Linked DNA regions of Pelorhabdus rhamnosifermentans. The protein of the gene in region 1 interacts with the protein of each later gene in a pairwise test. Links are inferred from orthologs where the notes say so. Each region holds a gene or a part of one and is shown on either strand. Other genes may lie near its edges. The genes, in order: ftsZ and Ga0466249_RS06405.

Region 1 (8,405 bases):
TTTGCAGGCTCCCATGCTTTCATTGCTTACGATCGCTAAAGGAACAAGTATTATTTCTGAAACGATTTTTGAAAACCGTTTTAAACATGTGGATGAATTGACTCGTATGGGAGCTAAAATTAAGGTTGAAGGACGTACAGCTGTCATTCGTGGTGTAGATGCTCTTTCAGGTACTTGTGTTGCCGCACCTGATCTTCGGGCGGGTGGAGCCCTTGTTTTAGCCGGACTGGTGGCAGCAGGAACAACGATTGTTGATGAGGTCTATCATATTGACCGCGGCTACGAACGATTGGAAGAAAAACTGAACAGCCTTGGCGCTATCATTCTTCGTAAATAAATGTTAAATACTTACTGACAGTTTATGATGGAGGTTATAATGAAGAATAAAAAGATTGCTGTTGTTATGGGAGGACCTTCTGCAGAACGCGAGGTGTCGTTAAATACGGGCAATGCTATTTTAAAGGCACTCCAGGAAAAGGGCTATAAAGCTGTTGGGATCGATATGGATCCAAAACAGATTGCCAGTCAACTTCAGGAAGAAAAAATTGATATTGTTTTTAATGCAATACATGGAAAATTTGGTGAAGATGGGGCTTTGCAAGGCGCACTCGATATGCTTGGCATTCCTTACACAGGTTCTGGTGTTATGGCAAGTGCTATTACTATGGATAAGAGCATTTCAAAGCGATTGTTCGTTGCGGCGGGATTGCCGACAGCACCTGCTGAAATTTACGATCAATATAGTCTGGGTCTGGATGACATTTGTCAGGACATTAGGAAAAAATTCACTTTTCCACTTGTTGTAAAAGCGGCTGAACAAGGTTCAAGTATCGGTGTCTATATTTTGGAAGATGAATCAGGTCTTCAAGATGCTGTAAGAAATGCTTTTGGCTATTGCCGCCATATCGTTGTGGAAGCTTTTATTACAGGCAGTGAACTTACTGTGGCTGTTATGGGGAATAAGGAAGCGCATGCCTTTCCTGTTATCGAAATCGTTCCCCATTCCGGTCGCTATGATTATCATTCAAAATATACTAGTGGTGCCACAGAATATATTGTACCTGCACGTCTTGATGAACAAACAACGCACAAATTGCAGCAACTTGCAGAAGAAACCTATCGCCTCGTCGGTTGCAAGGGCATAGCTCGTGTTGACTTTATGATGGATAAGGAGAAACACCCCTATATTTTAGAGATCAATACCATTCCTGGAATGACTGCTACCAGTCTGGTACCCAAGGCTGCCGCAGCGACAGGTCTTCTTTTCGCTGATTTATGTGAAAAACTGTTACTTATGGCTGTAGAATAAAAAAAGGCAGCTGCGCTGCCTTTTTTTATTTATCTTCAGTAAACACTGTTGTATAATACATGCAGGGACCTTATACAGGGGGAATTTTATGGGGACAACAGAACGGCTGAAAGATGCCCGTGATGAACGTAAAGCTTTGGCTGTGAAGCGACTTTTATCGGTAATAATGGTGTTTGTTGTACTCATTGCTTGTTATTTATTTATTAATTCTTCTTTTTTTTCAGTAGGGACAGTTATTATACAAGGTAATAAGTACATCAGTAATGAAGAAGTTTTGGCTATTGTTGGTATACCCGGTAAAATAAATATTTTTCGTCTTGATACACGCGATGCGAAAAGCCGCTTAGTAAAAGATTTACGTGTTGCTGATGCTGAGGTGGTTCGCAAGTTTCCAGCGACTGTTGTTATTTCAGTAAAGGAACGTCAGCCTTATGCTTATGCTGCTACTAGCTATGGATTTGCCGAGTTAGATGAAAAAGGAATTGTTTTAGCTGCTTTTAAGACATTAAAACAATTAAATGTTCCCATTATTACGGGGGTAAATTTAGGTAATGCTTATATTGGTGACTGTGTGGACAACCCAGCATTACAAGCGACACTCTCCTATCTTGCCGGACTATCTGAAAACAGTTTAAATCAATTGTCTGAGGTCAATATTAGCGATCCCTTGCAAATACGAGCTTTAACAATCAATTCGGTGCAAATTCGTTTAGGAACGCAAGATCATTTATTTGACAAGGCTGTGAAGACAAATCAGATCATGGGAGAAATTGGAGATAAAAAAAGTCTTGCTGAATCCATCGATATGCGTTATGCTACGCCATATATAAAGTTCAAATCAAATTAATTAAAGATTGTGAAGGGAGAGAATTACATTGTTGGCCATACGACAGGGCCAAGTGGCGATTGCAATGGTCTGCGTCGTTCTTGGTGTGATGCTTGCGTTGCAGTTCCGTACTACGCAGGATATTCGGTCTTCTGTTCCTTTTCAAAGGATTGAGGATCTTTCACAGCGGCTGAATCAGACGGAAAAAGAACGTGATGCTTTATTAAAGCAAGTACATGAATTATCGCAGGCCAGTGAAGGTGAAACAGCTGTGAAGGAGAATATGAATGTCCGCATGGGAGCAGGAGTTGTTGCTTTGAAAGGTCCCGGCGTGGTGATTACTATTGACGATAGTAAGCGAGCGGCCAAACCAGGGGAGAATGCCAATTTATACCTGATTCATGATGATGATATTCTAAAGGTAATCAATGAGATGTGGGCTGCTGGGGCAGAGGCTATTTCTATTAATGAACAACGACTTGTAGCCAGTTCGGAGATTCGTTGTGCTGGGCCGACTTTATCAGTCAATAATACGCGTTATTCGCCGCCCTATGAAATACGTGCCATCGGTGATCAGACGACACTGGAAAATGCACTGAAAATGCGGGGTGGTGTTGTGGAAACTCTGCAATTTTGGGGGATTCAGGTGAGTATTAAGAAGCAGGATCTTGTTGACATTCCCGCTTATAAGGGGCCTTTTCATTTTGAATATGCCCAACCAGTAAAGGAGGCTGGCAAGTCATGATGCTGCCTTTTTTGGGTCTCGTCTTCGGTATTCTTATTGGGTCTTTTTTCCCATTTAGTATTCCAGTGGAATATGCTAAGTTTATGTCTGTAGCTTTACTTGCTTCTTTGGATAGTGTGTTTGGTGGTTGGCGTTCGGCATTAGAAGAAAAATTTGATAATACCGTTTTTATTACGGGATTTTTTACGAACGCTCTTCTTGCTGCAGCATTAGTTTATGTGGGTGATCGCTTGGGCATTGATTTGTATTATGTTGCAACGCTTGCTTTTGGACTACGGGTTTTTCAGAATCTTGCTATTATACGACGTTATTTTTTAAAGAAATAAATTTTTATAATGATGGATCATAAAAGCCAAGAAAAAAGACTTAAACGTCTTTTTCTTGGCTCATTTAAAATTATTAGGTTTCGTCTGTATTCATTGTTTCACTACTTAGTATACATGGAAAATCTTCTTTGTCATTTTCTTCAATCATTGTGGTTAGAGTGGTAAATGACTTTTCATCATCAGCCAGATTTTTGCCATTCCAAAAGTGATAAACGGGATGATTGAAAATTTCCATAAGTTGTTCACCTCCATTACTAAATAATCATAGTATTTCCTATTTACATTTGGAAAATAACAAGAAAAGCCGCTTTTTTATTAAAAAAAAAAGGGAAAACGCCAATTGTGTTGAAACATTATGAAAGGAAACATAATCATAGTTGCAGTGGATAAGTCTTTTTAAGTATAGATAGTGAAAAGAAACATAATCATGTTGCAGTGGGGGCCTCAAGCGTCATGAAGCAAGTTTTAGCAATTGATATTGGTACAAGCTGTATAAAGGTGTTGGCAGCTCAAGTGACTTCTGCGCAGATAGAGATTTTAGGCAGTGGCTCTGCTCCAACAAGTGGATATCGTCATGGTAAAGTTGAGCAGGTAGATTCGTTGGTGTCCTCGATACGTCAAGCCATAGATTGTGTGATGACAGCTGTTTCTGGATCATTTGACCTAATCTATATGGGGATCGGTTCACTTGATGTAAAGGCTGTAAATTTGTTTGGGACAGTTGCGCCACAACGTCCACAATCTTTATCAGCGGAAGATGGAGAAAGAGCTTGTCGTGCTTCGATTGCAGCTTTACCACTTGATGAGGCTATTGTACATTTAATTCCTTCTCAATATTTTGTAGATGATCGTCCAGTGGCTTTATTACCAGTTGGACAGCCTTGTCATTCTCTTAAAGTCAATACACACGTTATTTCTATACCGAAAGCATTGAAAAGTCAGTTAAATGCTGAATTAGCTCGAAATTCCATTCCAGCAATTAGTTTGGTTGCCACTAGCTATGCTGATGCCTTGGCGCTTACCGATCAAACTCAAAGTAAAACAAACTTTTTTATTATGGATATTGGTGCTGGAACTGTAGATGTGAGTTTTTATAATGAGGGAAAACGGGTATTTTCTGAGGCTTTGCCGTTTGGGGGAGAATATATTACCAGTGATATTATGCAAGCATTTAGTGTAAATCGCAATCACGCAGAAGGAATTAAGAAGTATTATGCGAAATTAGATAATAATCTACATCATCAAGAAGTAATCTTAGATTGCAATGATTACGGTACGACAGATAAAAATATTGCCTATGATTTTTTATATGATATTATTGAAAGTCGTACGGAAGAGCTTGTTGCTTTAATTTACCAAGGAGTGAAGGATTCAATTCCGTTAGATTTAGTCGAACGGCAAGCGTGTGAAGTTTATCTAACTGGCGGTTCATCTAAACTTCCAAGTTTTGTACGAGCTATTCATGATCGTTTTGGGCTTTCAGTAAAAACGGTTATGCCAACAAAGTTAGACAAAGAATACTTATGTCCAGAAAATACAGCTGGATACGGAATTTTGTTGTTTGCAGCCAGCCATTTGCCAGCTAAACAAGAAACATCAAGTGGCTGTCATATGTTTTTTCAAAAAATAAAAAATATGTTTGGTTCTTAACCACGCGAGGATATAAGGAGGAACAGGATCCATGCTTGAATTCGATATGGATTTAGATCAGTTTGCCAAGATTAAGGTTATTGGAGTAGGTGGCGGCGGTAGTAATGCCGTGAACCGTATGATCACTGCCGGATTGAAAGGTGTTGAATTTTTGACAGTCAATACGGATGCGCAGGCTTTACTATTATCGCAAGCTCAGAATCGCATTCAGATTGGTGAAAAGCTTACGAAAGGTCTTGGCGCTGGGGCAAATCCCGATGTCGGTGAAAAGGCGGCGCAAGAAAGCCGCGATGAGATTATTAAGGCCTTGCGCGGTGCAGACATGGTATTTGTTACGGCAGGCATGGGTGGCGGAACAGGTACAGGGGCAGCTCCCATTGTTGCTGAATGTGCTAAAGAAGTGGGGGCTTTAACGGTAGGTGTTGTAACCAAACCTTTCTCTTTTGAAGGGCGTCGTCGTCAAACTCAAGCAGAACGTGGTACAGCAAAATTAAAGGAAAAAGTGGATACGCTGATTACTATTCCGAATAATCGTCTCATGCAGGTTGCTGATAAAAAAACATCTATTATGGATGCTTTCCGAATGGCTGATGATGTACTTCGTCAAGGTGTTCAAGGTATATCTGATTTGATTGCTGTTCCAGGACTGATTAATCTGGATTTTGCTGATGTCAAAACCATTATGCTTGAGACAGGATCTGCTTTGATGGGTATTGGTGTTGGTACAGGCGAAGATCGTGCTGAAGCAGCTGCTGAAGCAGCCATTCGTAGTCCGCTATTGGAAACTTCTATTGAAGGAGCCAAGGGGGTACTCTTAAATATCACCGGTGGTGCTAGTCTGGGACTTTTTGAAGTCAATGCGGCTGCCGAAATTATTGCCGATGCGGCTGATCCGGAAGCGAATATTATTTTTGGTGCGGTCATTGATGAAGCCCTTGATGATGAGGTTCGGGTTACAGTTATTGCAACAGGTTTTGATCCTAAAGTAGAAAAAGTAGTACCAGGTAAAGTGGAAGCAGCACCTGTTTTGGAGTTTAAGGGTCGTGATCTTGAAATACCGACATTTATGAGACGCTAAATTTTTCTTTGAGAGTTACTTAGAAGCCAAGTTCCTGTTTATGCGGAACTTGGCTTTTATTATTGAAAAACTATTTTCGAAGAATGCTGTAACCGCATTCTTCGAAAATTTTGTAAAAATAAGCTCCGTGCATCTTTTTGGGAATATACATTTTAAAATGCCCTGAAAAAGAGTTATTATAATTAACGATTTATTTTGTTGTAATTATCGATTGCATATAAAAAATGAAAATCATAGAATTTAATTAGAAAATTGTTAGTTTGTGTTTTTTTAGTAATTCATTTTGTAATATTTTATAACCTGTGGAGGGACTGCGATGAATACAGGCGCTAAAAAAATTTTAATTGTTGTCACTGCTTTTTTTTGGTTTTCTATGTATACCTATGTGCCTATTCTGGCACCCTATGCACAAAGCTTAGGTGCTACTTATGATATGGTAGGACTTATTATTGGCTCTTATGGTTTGACACAGCTATTGTTACGCATACCTATTGGCGTGTTATCTGATGCCTGGGGCAATCGTAAATTTTTTGTTGTGATCGGTATTATACTTGCATCCTTAAGCAGCTTGGGTATGTGGCTATTTCCTATGGCTGGAGCATTGCTTCTGTTTCGGGGGTTGGCAGGTGTGGCGGCTTCAACATGGGTAGATTATACGGTACTTTATGCGAGTTATTTTCCCCAAAAAGAAGCTCCTAAGGCCATGGGCTATATTAATGCCGTCAATAATTTTGGACAAGTGGCAGCTATGTTATCAGGAGGGTACATTGCACAGCACATAGGAATGAATTCATCATTTATCCTTGGTGCTGTTGCTGGCAGCATTGGCATTGTGCTGAGCTTATTTGTGCGAGACAAGCATATGTCTCCAAAAGCAATCAAGGTGGACATCCTTATGGAAACATTGCATAATCGTCAATTGCTTTATCTTTCAGGGCTAGGAATTGTGTTACAGACCATTACGTTTGTTACTGTTTTCGGATTTTTGCCTATTGTGGCTCAATACTTAGGCGCTAGCATCTTTGAATTAGGCATTGTTACGACAATGACACTGGTTCCGTCGATTGTTTCTGCTGCATTGAGTGGTGCTTTTTTTAGCAAACGTTTTGGTGAGCGAGCGACACTTGTGTGCGGTTTGTTGATTACAGCGATGTCGTGTATTGTCATTCCTTTTATCAGCAATTTATCCTTATTATATATTAGCCAGGCTATTGGTGGTTTTGCCCGTGGATTGGTTTTACCATTACTGATGGGTTTAAGTATCAAGAATTTTTCCGGTGACAAGCGGTCGACAGCTATGAGCGTGTTTCAAGCTATTTATGGTCTCGGTATGTTTGGCGGACCTGTATTGGCCGGTGTATTGAGTAATATCTTTGGATTAACTATCGGCTTTGTTGTCATTGGTCTAATCGGGTTTATCGGTGCTGCGCTGGCAGGTTGGCACAAAGAATAATCATAATAATACTTAAACCTATGTTCTTCCTGGAAAGACATTATTGACAATGCCGCTTCTATTTACAATAATTTTACTTAGAATGATAAAAATAGCTTGACAAGACTCATTTATTTACATATAATAAAACCTATAAAATTTATTCTTCTTCCGTATATAGGAGGGTATTATGATAACTGCTCACTTAAAACAAATTATTGAAAAACAATATTATTACTTTTTTAGCTGGGGCTACTTTTTTAGCGCTGGCTATTTTGGTTGGAAAAAATTGAATAGGTTGTTTTTAAGTGAGAGCTTGGTGATATGTTGTTAGCGAAAGCATAACAAAATAGAAATTTTATCCCTAAGAGACTCATGTGAGTCTTATTTTTTTTATCCTTTTACAAGTTTTAACTTTCAAATCACATAGCTTTTTTTGATTGTAAATTTTGTATAAAAAATATTTTAAATTTAAAGGAGGAAGAAATTATGTTAGTTGTGATGAAACCAGGTACTGTAGCAGAGGAGATTGAAAAAATGCATAAGAAGTTGGGAACATTAAAAATGGATGTTACCCTTGTCGTAGGGGAGCAACAAAGTGTTTTTGCATTGGGAGGAGATACGTCAAAACTTGATTTAGAATCTCTTCAAGCCAATATTCAGGTTGAAAAAATTGTGCGTATTCAGCAGCCTTACAAGTTGGCCAGCCGTACTTTTCATCCAGAGGATACCATTGTCGATGTTAGAGGATGTAAAATTGGTGGTGGTCATATTGCCGTGATTGCGGGTCCCTGTTCTGTTGAAAGTGAAGAACAAATGATTCATACGGCGGAGCTTGTTAAGCAATATGGTGCTACTTTGCTTAGAGGGGGAGCTTATAAACCACGTTCTTCTCCTTATAGTTTTCAGGGATTAGGTGTGGATGGATTAAAAATGCTGGTGAAAGCTCGGGAAGCAACAGGATTGCCGATTGTTACGGAAGCCATGTCCATAGAGACCTTTGATGCCATAGAAGAAAGTGCTGATCTTATTCAGATTG
Region 2 (16,652 bases), on another replicon or contig:
TGATCAACCATGGTATTTTAAAGAAGAGTCATATTGTCCTCTGGTAGGCGAAGGAGGAACTATTGGTGGTATATATAATGTAGTTGATTGGGATGTCTTTTTTCGTGATACAGCTCAATATTTTGCAGCGGGAGGGGGATATGAAGGTGGTCTCATTCAAATTACTTGGATGAAAAGTGATGGTTACCCAACGGGACAATATAATGGTGTTGGAGAAGGGCATGGTGCTTGTTCATTCGGGGGTACTTGTCATTGGAGAAGTAAGTAGAACTGAAAAAGGGGCCTATTCGCTTCGCCATTTATCGTGCTTTTTTGAGTCCGTTGATACAATCTAACATTGCCTGAAATAATCTCCACAAATTTTGTGGAGATTATTTCTTTATTCTCCGCTTTTTTCCAGTACCAGCGAAGCTGACACCACCCGCAAAGTAGATGGGGTTATATGGTAATACAGCGCAGTTAAACTTAATTGTCAATATCTGGTTAGCGTACGATTTTTTCCGTTTCGTGACGTGATCCCTAGTAAATCAAGATAATTATGCCGGTCATGAATTTCAATAGCTAAATCATTTAAATCCTGGCTTAAATTCAATAAATAAGCAAGAATAACATATCTTTTATCTTTTTTAAACCTACGGAATGAATATGGTTCATATCTAGCTCCCGTTCGGGATAATGAAAGTATAATATGTGGTTTTTCGACATTGCTACCCCTAATATACATTGTTGACCCAATAGGAGCATCCATGACAGCTATGCTTCCGCTGGGCTTTATAGACTATTTCGGAAGTTTATCCGTTATATCCAAAATAAAAAATGTAGAACCCCGGCAGGATACGGCCCGCAAATTTACGGTATCAGCCTTACTCCATTTTTTTATTATATCAGCAGCAAATCAGTGGAAATACAGCTAAATTTATTATCATAGATACCACAAAAAGTTGTTGAAACCACTGGGTAAGCATGATAGTCCTATTTTAGATGAATTGCTTGATAATCGTTATATTATGGTTGCTGATCGAACTTATTTTCAAGTTGACCGTTCTGATAAATTTTTGGAAGAAAACAAATAGCGGAGTGGGTTTTGATGGCGAGACTCATTATATTGCTAACATACCTCGATCATGATCTTACTTTGCCCCTAGTGACACGGATGATCCCACTACCCCGTATAGCTGACTTTTGGTGTCGATTATGCACAAGCCATGCGGAACGGCAAGCTTTTGCAGATGATAAAGTTGCTTAGTTTAGACAGGGAAAAGATGATTAAATTACCGCTTCCATCATCAGAAACAATGAAAAAAGCTTTAACCTGAGCTTGTCTTGGGTTAGATTTTTTTGTCAAAATAGATTTTTTTTGCAGGAATACTAGATATACCGTATAATTAGATTTATACATACCAGATATAGTATATTCTGTTGAGAGGCCTTTTTTGAGGTTTGGTTTTTTGCTTAACTTATCATACAATAAGAAGGTGAAAAAATGAAATGTCCCTACTGCGGTTATGGAGAAAGCAAAGTAATTGATTCTCGGGCAGCTGATGAAGGAAGTTCCATTCGGCGCCGTCGCGAGTGTTTAGCTTGCGCCAAGCGTTTCACTACCTATGAAATGATTGAAAAATTGCCCCTTGTTGTAATAAAAAAAGATGGTCGTCGAGAATTTTTTGATCGGGAAAAGTTGTTAACAGGGATTATCCGTTCTTGTGAAAAACGCCCCATTTCTTTAGATATTATGGAAAATTTAGTCGATGAGGTAGAAAAGGAAATCCGCAATACGATTGAGAAGGAAGTAGCGACGGAACTCATTGGTGAAATTGTTATGCGTTATCTGAAAAATGTAGATCAAGTGGCTTATGTGCGATTTGCCTCGGTTTACCGTCAATTTGCGGATATTGAAAATTTCATGCAGGAACTCCAAAAATTGATGGAAAATCAAAAATTAGCTAAAAAGTAAAGATATATTGGGTAGGGAGAGGAATTTTTATGTTGCAAAAAGTAAAAAAAAGAGATGGACGCGAAGTCGATTTTGATGAAACGAAAATAACGGAGGCTGTGTTTAAGGCTGCTAAAGCCGTAGGTGGCGCGAATAGACAGCTTGCTATGGAAGTGACCCTTGAGGTCATGAAGTATCTTGAGAAAAATTATACTCAGGATGTTTTTGCAGTCGATGATATCCAAGATGCCGTAGAAAAAATATTGATCGAACAAGGTCACGCGAAAACAGCGAAAGCTTACATTCTTTATCGTGCAGAACGTACAAGGATTCGCGAAGGTAAATCCGATTTAATGGATGCAGTGGCAGATATTTTGGTTGAAACAAGTCGGGAAAATGCCAATGTATCTAATTCTCCCTCAGCTAAGATGTTGCAAATTGCCAGTGCAGCAAGTAAAACTTATTATTTGCATCGATTAATTCCTGAGAAAATGGCTGCGGCCCACACGAGGGGGGATATTCATATTCATGACCTCGATTTTTATGGAAAGACTTTAACTTGTGTGCAAATTCCCCTCGGAAAATTACTCCAACATGGTTTTAATAATGGACACGGTTTTATTCGTCCGCCCAAGCGGCCATCATCAGCCACTGCACTTGCTGCTATTATTTTGCAAAGTTCGCAAAATGATATGCATGGCGGTCAGAGCTTCGCTTTTTTTGATCGCGATATGGCACCTTATATGGAAAATGCTAGTGATGACGAAGTATATCAAGCCATGGAGGCACTGATTTATAATCTCAATAGCATGCATTCACGTGCGGGAGCTCAGGTTCCCTTTTCCAGCCTGAATTTGGGGCAAGATACCTCAAAGGGTGGACGAGCTGTGACGAAAAATGTGTTATTAGCTTATGAAAAAGGCTTGGGGTATGGCGAAAATCCTATTTTCCCAAATATTATTTTTCGTTTAAAGGCGGGGGTTAATTTTAATCCAGGCGATCCCAATTATGATTTGTTTAAATTAGCTATTCGCGTGGCTGCGCAGCGTTTAAATCCTACATTTAGTTTTATGGATGCTTCATTTAATGCTGCTTATGGTGATCAAGTGGGGTATATGGGGTGTCGAACACGGACAGTTGCCAATCGGCGAGGGCCGGAAGTAACAGATGGACGTGGTAATTTAAGTTTTACAACGATTAATCTGCCGCGTTTGGCTATTAAGGCCAAGCGGGATGTCATGAAGTTCTATCAAAACCTCTCGGATATTTTTGATTTAGTTTGTGAGCAACTATTTCACCGTTATGAAGTGCAAGCGGCTCTTAGGGTAAAAGATATGCCATTTTTGATGGGACAGCATCTATATTTAGATTCGGATGAGTTAAAGCCAACAGATCGCATTGAAAAAGCCATTAAACATGGTACTTTATCGATTGGTTTTATTGGTTTGGCTGAAGCTCTAGTTTCTCTTACGGGGCATCATCATGGTGAAAGTGAGGACAGTCAAGTTCTTGGTGAAGAAATTGTGGCTTTTATGCGTGATAAGGCCGACAAGGCCTGTGATTATTACAATCTAAACTACTCTTTGTTAGCAACGCCTGCCGAAGGGCTATCAGGCCGCTTTGTTAAGATGGATCGCAAGGAATATGGTGTTCTGCCTGGTGTAACGGATCAAGAATATTATACGAATTCTTTTCATGTTCCTGTGCACTATTCCATCAGTGCATATGATAAAATTTGTAAAGAAGGCGTTTATCACAAATACTGCAATGCCGGGCATATTAGTTATGTCGAATTTACATCTCCGCCCGTAAATAACTTGTCTGCTGTTGAAGACATTATTCGCCATATGGCACGCTGCGATTTTGGTTATGCTGGTATTAATTTTCCTGTTGATTTTTGTGAAAAATGCGGTTATCTTGGTGTGATTGAAAGCGATGCCTGCCCCTCTTGCGGAACGACTATTACAAGACGGATACATCGTCAAGACACCTAAGCTTTATTCGATGAAGTGGAGGATTCGGTATGATTCGATATAAAGATATTTTGGCTGAATCTCTTGTCGATGGCGTAGGGTTGCGTGTGACAGCTTTTTTGCAAGGCTGCCCGCGTCATTGTCAAGGTTGTCATAATCCCTTGTTGCTTCCCATGGAAGGGGGGTATGAGGTATCAGAAGAAAAATTTGTTGATAAAATTTTAGCCCTTGTAACGCCTATCCATCATGGCATTACGTTTAGTGGCGGTGATCCCTTGGCGCAGCCGGAAGCTTTGTTTAAGACAATTGATCTTATTAAACGTCGTCAGCCACGTCTCAATATTTGGGTTTACACAGGCTATACGTATGAAGAGGTACAACGAGTACCGGTATTGTCATTGATTGATGTCCTTGTAGATGGACCCTTTGTAATGGCTGAAAAGGATCTTGATCTACCTTTTCGGGGATCAGCCAATCAGCGAATTATTGATATGGAGCAAACTCGTCAAAAGGGTTGCGTTACTGTCTTGCCTCTCGAGAAGACGGCGCGATCTTGGGCAAGCTAACATCATAGTATCAAGTAAAAAAAGCGGATTTGGGCAGTCTCATTTTAGATGGGACTGCTTTTTTACATAATTTATCTGAGCAAGACAAAGAATACAGTGGTTGCAGAATAAAATTACATCAGTAGCAGGAAAAAATTAACCACGTGGTAAACTTTCTATGTAGATGCATTATTTGGGAGGCTGTCTTATGTCCTGGTCTATTAAACAAAAATTATATGAACGTTATCAACAAGAAGAACAGCCAAAAAGGAGTCAGTCCGGCGATCGGCTGGAAGTGGCACTCGCTTTCCCGAATACGTATCATGTGGGTATGTCTAATTTGGGTTTTCAGGTTATCTATCGGGAGATTAATTCGAGAGTTGGTACGCTTTGTGACCGTTTTTTTTATCCTGATAAGGCTGATTTAGTTGATCATGAACGTACCGAAATGCCGTTACTCAGTTTGGAACGGCAAAAGGTGCTATCTTCTTATAACATCGTTGCTTTTGCGGTTTCATTTGAAATGGACTATCTTCATTTACTCGCGATGTTAAAGCTCGGACGAGTACCGATCTGGTCCAAAGAACGTAAAAATAAGGACCCTTTTGTTGTTGTTGGCGGTCCCTGTGCCACCTTTAATCCGGAGCCTTTGGCTGAATTTGTGGATGCTTTTGTGATTGGTGAGGGAGAAGAAGTGATTCACGAAATTCTTGCTGTTTATGAGAAAGGACAACAAGAAGGTCTCAGTAGAGATGAGGTTTTACTGGAGATAGCGAGCGTTCCGGGTGTGTATGTGCCACGTTTTTATCAGCCTGTATATGGTACAGAGGGCATTATTGAACGATTTGATTGTCTGCAAGCTGTCCCGGAACGTGTTGAACGACGTTGGATTAAAAATATTGGGCACCATCCAGCCGAAACGACAGTTGTTACCGGAAATACGGAATTTAAGGATATGTATTTAATTGAAATTGCCCGCGGTTGCGGGCGGCATTGTCGTTTTTGCATGGCTGGTTATTGTTTCAGGAGACCACGGGTTCAGCCACTTTCTGTACTGGAACAGGCTATTGACCGCGCTCAAAAGTACCGTAATAAAGTGGGATTGGTTGGGGCGGCTATTTCGGATTACCCTGAAATTGATGCATTGTGTGCGATGATTTTAAAGAAAAATATGACGTTATCTGTGGCTTCGCTCCGGGCGGATACACTTACGCCCGCATTAGCAGCTATGTTAGCTCGAAGTGGTCAGCGAACCATAACTTTAGCACCTGAGGCAGGCAGTACTAAGTTGCGACAGGTCATTAATAAGGGGATTAGTAATGATGATTTAGAACGGGCTATGGACCTTGCCGTTCAGGCCAAAATTCCTCATGTTCGTTTTTATATTATGGTCGGGCTGCCTTTTGAGCAAGACGAAGATATTGAGGCCATTATTACTCTTGCTCGTTATATGAAGGCAAAAATGGATCAGTCACAGAGTAATGGCAAGTTAACGCTCAGTATTAATCCCTTTGTTCCCAAGCCGTTTACACCTTTTCAATGGCTCCCAATGACGCCGATGAAGATCGTTGAAGATCGTCTGAAAAAAATCAAGAAATCTTTGCGTGGTGACAGGCGAATTGAAGTTTTAATTGAATCACCGAAAGAAGCCTATATTCAAGGCATACTTGCCCGGGGTGATCGGCGGTTGGCTCAGCCTCTTGTTCATTGTTTAGAAAAGGGCAATTTAAAAGCCTTGAAAAAAGGCTTGGATCAGGCTGGACTCAATGAAGATTTTTATCTTTATCGTTCACGTGAATTTGGTGAATGTCTCCCCTGGCATGTACTTGATATGGGATTAAATCCAGGCTATTTAGAGCAGGAATTAGAAAAATCTCGACGCCTGCAAGCAACAGAACCTTGCAGGGAAGGTTGTCGTCGCTGCGGCGTCTGTATAGAAGGAGAATCTCATGAATGAGTTTCAGTTACGACAGATTCGAGGAATGAAAATAGGAACATTTACCCATTTTGATAAGTATAGTATTTCTCATGGTATTTCTACACGACATGGCGGTGTTAGCAAAAAGCCGTATGAATCACTTAATCTTGCTCTTCATACGGGAGACCAAAAAAATGACGTGCTTACGAACCGGAGACGGTTTTGTCAGGCTGTTGGTGTATCTTTTGATGATACCGTCACAGCGGAGCAAGTCCACGGTTCTCACATTACCGTGGTTACAGCCGTGGATGCTGGTAAAGGAATGCTCAATTACGAGGATTCCATCGCGAAAACAGATGCTCTTATTACGAATGTAGCCGGACTTTCTCTTATGTTGTGTTACGCCGATTGTGTTCCTGTACTTATTGCTGACCCCAAACAAAAAGTAGTGGCAGTCAGTCATGCTGGCTGGAAGGGAACGGTGGCGGCGATTGCTCAAAAAACAGTGCAAAAAATGATGGACGAATTTGGTTGTCAGGCTGTCGATTGTCTTGTAGGCATTGGTCCTTCTATTGGTTTTTGCAGTTATGAGGTAGACGAGCAGGTGATTTCTGAATTGCAACGAGCCTTTTCCTGGTGGGCACGTGTTGTCAAACCAGAAGGAAAGAAGTGGAAATTTGATTTATGGCAAGCCAATGCGAAGCAGCTTATGGATATTGGCGTCGCGGAAGAGAATATTATTTGCAGCAATTTTTGTACAGCATGTAATAAGGATTTATTTTTTTCCCATCGTGCTGAACGGGGGCAAACAGGCCGTATGGCGGCCATTATTTCTTTGCCTTAAGCCTTAAATGAAACACAAGTCTTATTGTTTGGATGAACGAATGTGATATAATTATGTTAATTTAGGAATTTTATTACTATTTATGTAAATTTTCTATTTGCAAAGAGGAAAAATTTATTTATCAGCGAATAATTCAAATTAGGAACGGAGGGGCGACTCATGTCCATTCAAAATAATATTGCAATTGTTGAACGAAACATTCAGACAGCCATGAGAGAGCGGGCGAATATTTCTGGTCAAGCACTTGTACCTGTCAAGCTAATTGCCGTGACGAAAAATCATACGCCAGCAGAAATGCAGCAAGCCATTGATTATGGATTAACGACGATTGGTGAAAATCGAGTTCAAGAGGCTGTCGCGAAGTATGACATTTTCGGGCGCAAACTGGAATATCACTTGTTAGGACATCTGCAGACAAATAAGGTTAAGCAAGCCGTTCCGTTATTTGATTTAATCCATTCACTTGACAGCGAGAAACTTGCCAGACATATTAGCAGGGTTGCTGGCGAATTGGCTAAAATTCAGCCTGCGCTGCTTGAGGTCAATGTGGCAGGAGAAGCAACAAAACAGGGCGTTTCTCTTGCAGATGTTCTTGATTTTGCACGTATGGTGAGTTCATTGCCCAACCTTGTTGTTGCGGGATTAATGACAGTGGCGCCTCATTTTGATGATCCCGAGGAGACGCGACCGTTATTTCACACTTTATATGACAAATTTATGGAATTGAAGCAAGCTTGTATACCTAACTGTACCATGGAATGGTTGTCGATGGGAATGACGAATGATTATTCTGTGGCCATTGAAGAAGGTGCCAATATGGTCAGGGTCGGTACAGCCATTTTCGGTGCCCGTAATTATGATATTGAGCTGACGAGGAGGTAGTAATATGAAATTAATGGAAAAAGTATGGGGTAGTTTAGGTTTGTTGGAACCTGTAGAAGATGACGAACGGATAAAGCCAGAAGATTTTGAACCGAAAAACAAGAAAGGTGTAGGAACACTGATAGCAGGTAGTAATGTTGTTAATTTACCCACGGCCCAAAAACAGCTGAAAGTGATGGTTGTCGAACCATTATCTTTTGACGATGCTCAGAATGTAGCAGAGTATCTGAAAAATCGTAAGCCTGTCGTAGTCAATTTTGAGCATTGCGAGGATAATCTTTCTAAGCGGATGATTGATTTTATTAGTGGGACAACTTATGCTTTAAATGGCAGTATTCAAAAAATCGGTAATCATATCTTTTTGTGTGCTCCCAATAATGTCGATGTGTCTTTTGCATCGCGTGATGATGGTGAAAAGACGGTTTTACCCTGGATGAAGTAAGGTGGAGCTATAGGAGGATAATATGTTAAGTCAAGCAAAAATTAGTTTTATTGGCGGCGGAGCTATGGCTGAAGCGCTGCTTTCAGGCCTGCTCAAAACAGGTCTTGTTGCGGCTGACCAGATTTGTGTTGCTGATATTAATGTGGACAGATTAGCTACTTTGGAAAAAAAGTTTCAAATTACAACAAATGTTAATAGCAGACAGGTAGCTGAAAAGTCCGATATTTTATTTTTAACGGTTAAACCACAAGTTGTGGAGACAGTATTTAAAACACTTCAGTCGGCGGTGAAGCCTGAGACGCTTGTTGTCTCGATTGTGGCTGGCTTGACACTAGAGCGTCTTGAAGCGGCTTTTGCTCAAAACAGTGTCATTCGAGTGATGCCGAATACGCCCCTTGCTGTCGGGCAAGGAATGGCTGCGATTGCTGTGGGTAGTAAAGCAACAGAAGAGCAGGCGCAGGATGTACTGACGATTTTTCAGTCAGCAGGGAAAGCTGTTCGGGTGGCTGAAAAAGACTTGGATGCAGTGACAGGGTTATCTGGCAGCGGTCCAGCGTATGCTTTCCTAATGGTCGATGCTTTGGCTGATGCAGGTGTGCGTGCTGGATTACCACGGGCCATGTCGATTACGCTTGCGGCGCAGACATTGCTTGGAGCTGCTAAGATGGTGCTTGAAACAGGGGAGCATCCGGCTCAGTTGCGCGATATGGTGACATCGCCAGGAGGAACAGCGATTGCTGGCGTACATGCTCTTGAGCGTGGTGGTGTTCGCGTAGCTCTAATTGATGCCGTTATGGCGGCAACAAAGAGATCAAAGGATTTGGGGAAAAAGCATGAGTGAACGGGAAAAAATTCTGCGGTATTATCGCGCAGAAGGGGAAGGCGACATTGCAGCTAAACTGGTTGATGCAGCTGAAAGCGTCGCTCGTAATACAAAGGTAAAGGTATCGGAATTTCTAGATCCTCGTGGCTTTGCCATAGCTGAAACGGTCATTGCTCATTATGAAGGGGTACGACTCGAAGCTTTTGGTGGTTATCAAGGTGCAGAAAGAGTGAAGGTTGCTTTTGTCCAACAAGATTTTGCTGGCAAGATTTCTTATAATCTGACCGCTGTAGCCATTCAATGGGACAAACGTTTTGCCCATGTGGGTCATCGAGATATTCTTGGAGCTGTGCTCGGTCTAGGTATAGAGCGTGGCGTGCTAGGTGATATTGTTATGAGCAGTGACGGTTGTTATGTTATGCTTGATAAAACGCTAATCGATTTTTTGTTAACGGGGTTAACGCAGGTAGGTGCAACAAGTGTTACTGTGAGTGAAATAAATTTAGCTGAAATTCCCCCGAAGGAGGAAAAATTAAAAGAAATTCGCACTACAGCGGCTTCACTCCGATTGGATGTTATTGCTGCGGCGGGTTTCGGAACGAGCCGGACGAAAATGGCTGATGATATTGTCGCTGATAAGGTGAAATTGAATTGGCAGGGAGTACGAAAAAGTGATCATGCTGTGAAAGCAGGTGACATTATTTCGATGCGGGGCCGTGGTCGTTTGGAAGTTAGCGAAATTTTAGGGACAACGAAAAAAGGTCGTTTGAGCTTGCTTTTAAAACGCTACATGTGAATGGGCGAGAAGGATGACATGGAGGAGTGTTCATGCTAACACCGCTGGATATTCAAAATAGAGAATTCAAACGTAGTTTTCGTGGCTACAATGAGGATGAGATTGACAGTTTTTTAGATCAAGTAATCAAAGATTACGAGCAGCTATATCGAGAAAACGTGGAATTGAAAGAAACGATTGAACGCATAAGCGGTAAGCTGGAGAATTATCAGCATATGGAAAACACGCTGCATAGTACGCTCGTTATTGCTCAGGAAACTGCTGAGGAAGTCAAATTAAATGCTAAAAAAGAGTCGGAACTTGTCATGAAAGAAGCCGAGATTCAGGCGCAGCGCATGATTGATGAAGCAACAAGCAAAGTACGGCGTATGACAGGTGAGTATGAAGAAATTAACAAGCAATTGCAGATTTATCGTACGCGCATGAAAACCTTGCTGCAAGCACAGCTTGAAATGATAGCTCAAGCTGCAGAAGATGAAGATTCTTAATTTGACTAATGGATATTAATTCGGTATAATGCAGGTATATTCGTAAGTAAAGTGATGATAGGGATAAGTAATCTGCCATGTGCTTCGTCAGCGAGCTAGGAAGAGTGTAAGCCTAGTAGTGTCATGCAGTTGAATATCACCCTGGAACTGTAAGGCTGAACCTTTTTTAAGTAGGCTTTGACGTTTAACGGGCGTTACTCCGTTACTTAAGTGACAGTAAACATCTGTCATGAGGGTGGTACCACGAGAATAGCCTCTCGTCCCTTAGGGATGAGGGGTTTTTTGATATTTTTGGAGGTGTGAACATGGCAGAAGATTACAGTAAAACATTAAATTTGCCTAAAACAGATTTTCCGATGCGAGGGAACCTTCCCGAGCGGGAACCGGAATTCCTCGAATTTTGGACAAAGGAAAAACTTTATGAACAGAAGAAGGCGGCAGCAAAAGGTAAACCGAAATTTGTCTTACATGATGGTCCGCCTTATGCCAATGGGAATATTCATCTTGGCACAGCTCTGAACAAAATTTTAAAGGATATTATTATTAAATATAAAGGGCTGCGCGGTTTTGATGCACCGTATGTTCCTGGCTGGGACACACATGGACTCCCGATTGAACATGCGGCAATTAAAAATTTGGGCCTCAATCGTCATGAATTAGATCCCCTTACTTTGCGTAACGAGTGTAAACAGTATGCCCTGAAATGTCTCAATATGCAGCGAGAGGATTTCAAACGGTTGGGTGTTATTGGGGACTGGGAAAATCCCTATATTACACTTCGTCCTTATTTTGAGGCCAAACAAATTGAAGTTTTTGGTGAAATGGCTAAAAAAGGCTATATCTATAAAGGATTAAAAACAGTTTATTGGTGTCCTTCCTGTGAAACGGCTTTGGCTGAAGCGGAAATTGAGTATGCTGAAAAGAAATCTCATTCCCTCTTTGTCAAATTTCCTTTAGTTGATGCAAAAGGGAAGTTACCTGAAGGTGTTTGTCCTGAACAGGTCTTTGCTGTTATTTGGACGACAACACCTTGGACGATTCCTGCTAATATGGCTATTTCACTCCATCCTCGGTTTGACTATTCGTGGGTGCAATTTGGTGATGAAGTTTATTTGCTTGCAACAGAATTGATTGATTCTGTTGTGGCTGCGAATCATTTAGGTGAATATACTATTTTAGGCCATGTGACAGGCCAGGATTTAGAGGGACTTATCTTTAAACATCCCTTCCTTGATCGTCAGTCACCCATTTTAGTTGGCGAACATGTAACGCTTGAGGCAGGTACGGGCTGTGTACATACGGCACCTGGACATGGTCAGGAAGACTTTGAAATTGGAATGAAGTATAAACTTCCCATCTATTGCCCTGTCGATGCGCAAGGTAAAATGACGAAAGAAGCCGGAAAATTTGAAGGCCTCTCTGTGGAAGATGCCAATGTTCCTGTCATTAAAGAATTGGCTGCTGTGCATATGTTACTTGGAAAAGGAACGATTCGCCATCAGTATGCCCATTGCTGGCGTTGCAAGAATCCTGTTATCTATCGGGCTACGGAGCAATGGTTTGCCTCTGTTGACGGGTTCCGCGCTGAAGCTCTCAAAGCCATTCAAGATGTTAAGTGGATTCCATCCTGGGGTGAAGAACGTATTCATAATATGGTTGCGGATCGTCATGACTGGTGTATTTCCCGTCAGAGAGTTTGGGGTGTTCCCATTCCAATTTTCTACTGTAATCACTGCAATGAGCATATTATTAATGATGATACTATTCAGGTAGTCAAAACGTTGTTTGCCAGTGAAGGATCGGATGCTTGGTGGGCCAAGAGTGCTGAAGAGATTTTGCCGGAGGGCTTTGCTTGTCCGCATTGCGGCAAAAAGGGCTTCCGTAAGGAATCGGATATTATGGATGTGTGGTTTGACAGCGGTTCTTCTCATGCAGCCGTTCTTGAACAGCGCGAAGAATTGAAATGGCCGGCTGATATTTATTTAGAAGGCAGCGATCAGCATCGTGGGTGGTTCCAGTCTTCACTATTAACTTCTGTGGCAACAAAAGGCCGTGCACCTTATGATTCTGTTTTAACGCATGGCTTTGTTGTTGATGGCGAAGGTCGTAAGATGTCCAAGTCTATTGGAAATGTTATTTTCCCGCCCGAAGTTATTAAAAAATATGGCGCTGATATCTTAAGACTGTGGGTGGCGTCAGCTGATTATAAAGCAGATATTCGTATTTCACCGGCTATTTTGAAGCAAATGTCGGAAGTTTATCGGAAAATTCGTAATACTTTTCGATATATTCTGGGGAATTTGGCTGATTTTGATCCCGAAAAGGATCAAGTGCCTTATGGTGATTTGTTTGAAATTGATCGTTGGGCCTTGTTACGACTTGAGCAGGTTCGTGCTAAAGTAACGCAGGCATATGAAGACTACGAATATCATACGCTGTATCATACGGTACATAACTTCTGTACGGTTGATTTAAGCGCGATTTACCTTGATATTTTGAAAGACCGTTTGTATACGGAAAGACCGAATTCTGTCGGGCGGCGGGCGGCTCAGACGGCGATCTATACAATTATGATGGATCTGCTTACAATGCTTACACCTGTATTAAGTTTTACTTGTGAAGAAATCTGGCGTTATGTTCCGAAAACGGCTGGAATGCCTACGAGTGTTCAATTAACGAAATGGCCAGTGGAACATCGTGAGTATTTAGACAGCAAGCTAGAAGAAAAGTGGACGCAAATTCTTGCTTTGCGCGGAGAAATTACGAAAGCCTTGGAAGAAGCAAGAAGATCCAAGACAATTGGTCATTCGCTTGATGCGGACGTAACTATTTATGCCGCAGGGGATGTTTATCAGGCATTACAGGCTGTGCAAGATGAACTTGCGACGATTTTGATTGTGTCGAAGGTTTCTCTTGTTGAAGGCTTTGATTTGGCGAATGAAGCTGATTTTGCCTCAACAGAATTTGATTTAAAAGTAGCTGTCAAGACTGCAACCGGTGAAAAGTGCGAACGTTGTTGGATGTATAGCGATACAGTCGGAAAGAATGCGGAACATCAAACCTTATGTAAACGCTGTGCTTCTGTCTTAGCAGAATAAATTGATTTCATCTCTTATGAGCATTAAACCGGAAAGGTTTCTTTCCGGTTTTTTTGTTTTTTCCCTGGTCATACTAATAGAGGAGGAAGAAAAAATGAAAAAATCCGGTACATCCTTTGATAACCTCAATCCTGATGAGAAAAATGTGTTTATTGATCGTAAGCTTGAACTTCTGCTCAGGCACTTTGAGTCCATGCGGATTGCTCAATACATGGAAATGCTGGAGAAACCGGCTAAACTTATTTTTACTAATTTTATTGCTGGCATTGCTCGGGGACTCGGAATAGCTCTGGGAGCTACACTGGTTTTTGCTTTAATGCTGGAACTCTTACGGCGAGTCATTCTACTAAATATACCGGGAATTGGCAGTTTCGTAGCTGAAATCATGAAGATTGTTGAAACGCACAGTACAAGATTTTAAGTAAAGACAGTAGGGATAGGAGGAGAGGCTATGACGGAAAACATTCAAAAAATGAAGCAATTATTGGAAAAACAGCGGCAGGAACTACAAAGTGAATGGGATCAACTTCATGAAACAGGCTTGAATTTAGCTCAGGGAGAATCAACAGGCGAATTATCCGCCTATGACAATCATCCGGCTGATTTGGGGAGCGAAACATTTGAACGAAGTAAAGACAGCGCTCTGGCAGATCATACGCGATTTTTACTTGAGCAAATTGATTCGGCTCTCGAAAAAATAGCAAACGGCAGTTATGGTTTGTGTGTAGATTGTGGGCAAGCGATTGATGTCGAACGTTTGCAGGCAGTTCCCTATACTACTCGCTGTCATATTTGTCAGCAGAGCAGAGAACAAGCGGATACGACGCCGCGCCCCTTAGAAGAAACTGTTCTAACGCCGCCGTTTGTCAGAACATTTATCGATGAACAAGATCAGACGGGTTTTGATGGAGAGGACGCCCTGCAGGCTGTTATGCGTTTTGGGAGTTCTGATACACCTCAGGACTTAGCTGGCATGGAAGACTTTTCGGCTCGCATTATTGATAGCAATGAAGAATCGGGGTTAGTTGAACGGATTGATGGAATCCCTGCTTTAGGGCCGCTTGGTACCGGTGGGGCTCCTGATCATTTTGTAGCCAAAAAGAAGTCCTAACTTTTTGGGAGTTATGACTTCTTAAGCAGGAATTATCTGTCTTTATCGCTAACAAGTAAGTAAAAGAATGGTTTGTTTTTGTAAGGAGTTGGTAAGATGAGCCAGCCTGCCCCCTGGACTCTGAATGTAATAAAAATTGGCGTGCTCATCATGGCTGTAACTTTTTATTTTACTGTACCCGAGGTTCATTATTTTTTTGTGATGAGTAGCGAAATTCTTTATGCTCATCACTTTCATGAGCTGAAAGAATTCATCTTGTCGTATGGTGTCTGGGCGCCAATGATGTCCATTTGCCTTATGACGGTGCAGTCTTTATTTCCCTTTGTACCAGGTTTGGCTATTACTATTGCTAATGCCTGGATATTTGGCTGGCTGTGGGGCTCTTTCTATTCATGGACAGGTTCTCTTGTCGGGGCTGCTCTTGATTTTGGTATCGCCCGCTGGTATGGTCATCCAGTAGTAAAAAAGTTTGTAAGCAGCAAATATTTGGATCGCCTGAATACTTTCTTTGAGACCTATGGTTTGGCAGCCATTGCTTTAGCTCGCTTAACGCCTGTTGTTCCCTATAAAGTCGTTAGTTATGGGGCAGGTTTTACAACGCTTGCATTCAGTAAATATTTATTTGCCACAGGGTTTGGACAAACGCCAGCTATTTTGCTTTATTCGTATTTGGGGCAAAATATTACGCGTAGTTTGCATGGTGTTATTTTCGCTACTTCGTTATTTTTACTGATTTTGATTGTGCTTTATGTTTATCGCGAGGCTATTGAAAAATATTTTTTTCGGAAAAGTGAGTAAATAATGATTTGCTGGAATTGATGAATTTTTTGATAACCGGCTATATTTAGGCAAAAAATGTGATTTTTAACACGTTCTTTGTCCACGAATATGGTATAATAAAATTACTATTTCATGGGAGGTGAATCTTGATGTACGTAATTAATAGTGATTGTGTTAAATGTGGTGCTTGTGCTTCTTCGTGTCCTGTTGGGGCCATTTCCGAAGGTGATAGCCAATATGCAATTGATGAAAATTGTGTAGACTGTGGAACGTGCGCAGGCAATTGCCCAGTTGGAGCTATTAGCGCAGGTGAATAATTCGTTCAATGACCAAGGTTACTTGGTTCATATGTTTTGAATTGTTAGGAAGCGTAGCGAAAGCTATGCTTCTTTCCGTTAATCGAACATTTTAGTCGATAGGAGACTTTTTGTGAATCCTTTATTGGTTGCTTTGTTGATCGTCATTTTCGATCAGCTGTCAAAATATTATATTTCTCATAGTCTTGGGTTAGGAATGTCCATACCCGTTGTTCCTAATATCTTTCATATTACTTACATTTTAAACGCGGGAGCGGCTTTTGGTATTTTTGCGAATCAACGATTGTTGTTTATTGTTATTGCGTTACTTATTTTGGGCGGAGTCGGCTATTTTTATCGCAAAATTCCGTCAACTTACAATTTGTTTCGATTCGGTCTGGGTCTTATGGCTGGTGGTGCAGTAGGAAATTTAATTGATCGTATTGCTACAGGCTATGTAATTGACTTTTTTGATTTTCGCATTTGGCCGATATTTAACATTGCTGATATTGCGATTGTTTGCGGTGTGACAATGATGATTGTTACCATTTTATTTATGAAAAAAAAGGATGAAGCGTAATGCAGTTTGAACAAGGTGAAAGTCAAGAAAATACCGTCATCATTGTGCCTAAAGAGAACGAGGGACAAAGGGTGGATGTATTTTTAACAAGTAAGCTTATTGAACTGACGCGGACTCATGTACAGAAGCTGATTACAGCGGAA

What was found.
Region 2: the proteins of ftsZ (region 1) and Ga0466249_RS06405 interact in binary tests that used the Bacillus subtilis proteins (3 or more experiments, as listed by UniProt). The link is inferred for Pelorhabdus rhamnosifermentans from one-to-one orthologs.

Annotation. Positions count from the first base shown.
Region 1 is NZ_JAHGVE010000022.1:6,434-14,838, reverse strand. The notes cover bases 4,014-6,910. They hold ftsZ (cell division protein FtsZ), read left to right. Parts: upstream 4,014-4,887; coding sequence 4,888-5,934; downstream 5,935-6,910. Other genes in these bases: Ga0466249_RS19890 (MFS transporter), read left to right, coding at 6,251-6,910; Ga0466249_RS19900 (cell division FtsA domain-containing protein), read left to right, coding at 4,014-4,856. In the rest of the region: murA (UDP-N-acetylglucosamine 1-carboxyvinyltransferase), read left to right, coding at 1-337; Ga0466249_RS19925 (D-alanine--D-alanine ligase), read left to right, coding at 377-1,309; Ga0466249_RS19920 (cell division protein FtsQ/DivIB), read left to right, coding at 1,398-2,156; Ga0466249_RS19915 (DUF881 domain-containing protein), read left to right, coding at 2,185-2,880; Ga0466249_RS19910 (small basic family protein), read left to right, coding at 2,877-3,206; Ga0466249_RS19905 (hypothetical protein), read right to left, coding at 3,280-3,441; more of Ga0466249_RS19900, read left to right, coding at 3,660-4,013; more of Ga0466249_RS19890, read left to right, coding at 6,911-7,387; aroF (3-deoxy-7-phosphoheptulonate synthase), read left to right, coding at 7,856-8,405. UniProt on the Bacillus subtilis protein: Essential cell division protein that forms a contractile ring structure (Z ring) at the future cell division site. The regulation of the ring assembly controls the timing and the location of cell division.
Region 2 is NZ_JAHGVE010000004.1:59,970-76,621, forward strand. What follows is about bases 7,086-9,818. They hold Ga0466249_RS06405 (cell division protein SepF), read left to right. Parts: upstream 7,086-8,099; coding sequence 8,100-8,537; downstream 8,538-9,818. Other genes in these bases: pgeF (peptidoglycan editing factor PgeF), read left to right, coding at 7,086-7,213; Ga0466249_RS06400 (YggS family pyridoxal phosphate-dependent enzyme), read left to right, coding at 7,373-8,095; proC (pyrroline-5-carboxylate reductase), read left to right, coding at 8,560-9,378; Ga0466249_RS06415 (YlmH family RNA-binding protein), read left to right, coding at 9,371-9,818. In the rest of the region: Ga0466249_RS06370 (hypothetical protein), read left to right, coding at 1-268; Ga0466249_RS27080 (hypothetical protein), read left to right, coding at 942-1,073; transcriptional regulator NrdR, read left to right, coding at 1,484-1,954; nrdD (anaerobic ribonucleoside-triphosphate reductase), read left to right, coding at 1,984-3,927; nrdG (anaerobic ribonucleoside-triphosphate reductase activating protein), read left to right, coding at 3,957-4,472; Ga0466249_RS06390 (radical SAM protein), read left to right, coding at 4,660-6,408; more of pgeF, read left to right, coding at 6,401-7,085; more of Ga0466249_RS06415, read left to right, coding at 9,819-10,156; Ga0466249_RS06420 (DivIVA domain-containing protein), read left to right, coding at 10,189-10,644; ileS (isoleucine--tRNA ligase), read left to right, coding at 10,950-13,742; Ga0466249_RS06430 (DUF5665 domain-containing protein), read left to right, coding at 13,837-14,163; Ga0466249_RS06435 (TraR/DksA C4-type zinc finger protein), read left to right, coding at 14,194-14,853; Ga0466249_RS06440 (TVP38/TMEM64 family protein), read left to right, coding at 14,950-15,651; fdxA (4Fe-4S ferredoxin), read left to right, coding at 15,783-15,950; lspA (signal peptidase II), read left to right, coding at 16,063-16,509; Ga0466249_RS06455 (RluA family pseudouridine synthase), read left to right, coding at 16,509-16,652. UniProt on the Bacillus subtilis protein: Cell division protein that is part of the divisome complex and is recruited early to the Z-ring. Probably stimulates Z-ring formation, perhaps through the cross-linking of FtsZ protofilaments. Its function overlaps with FtsA.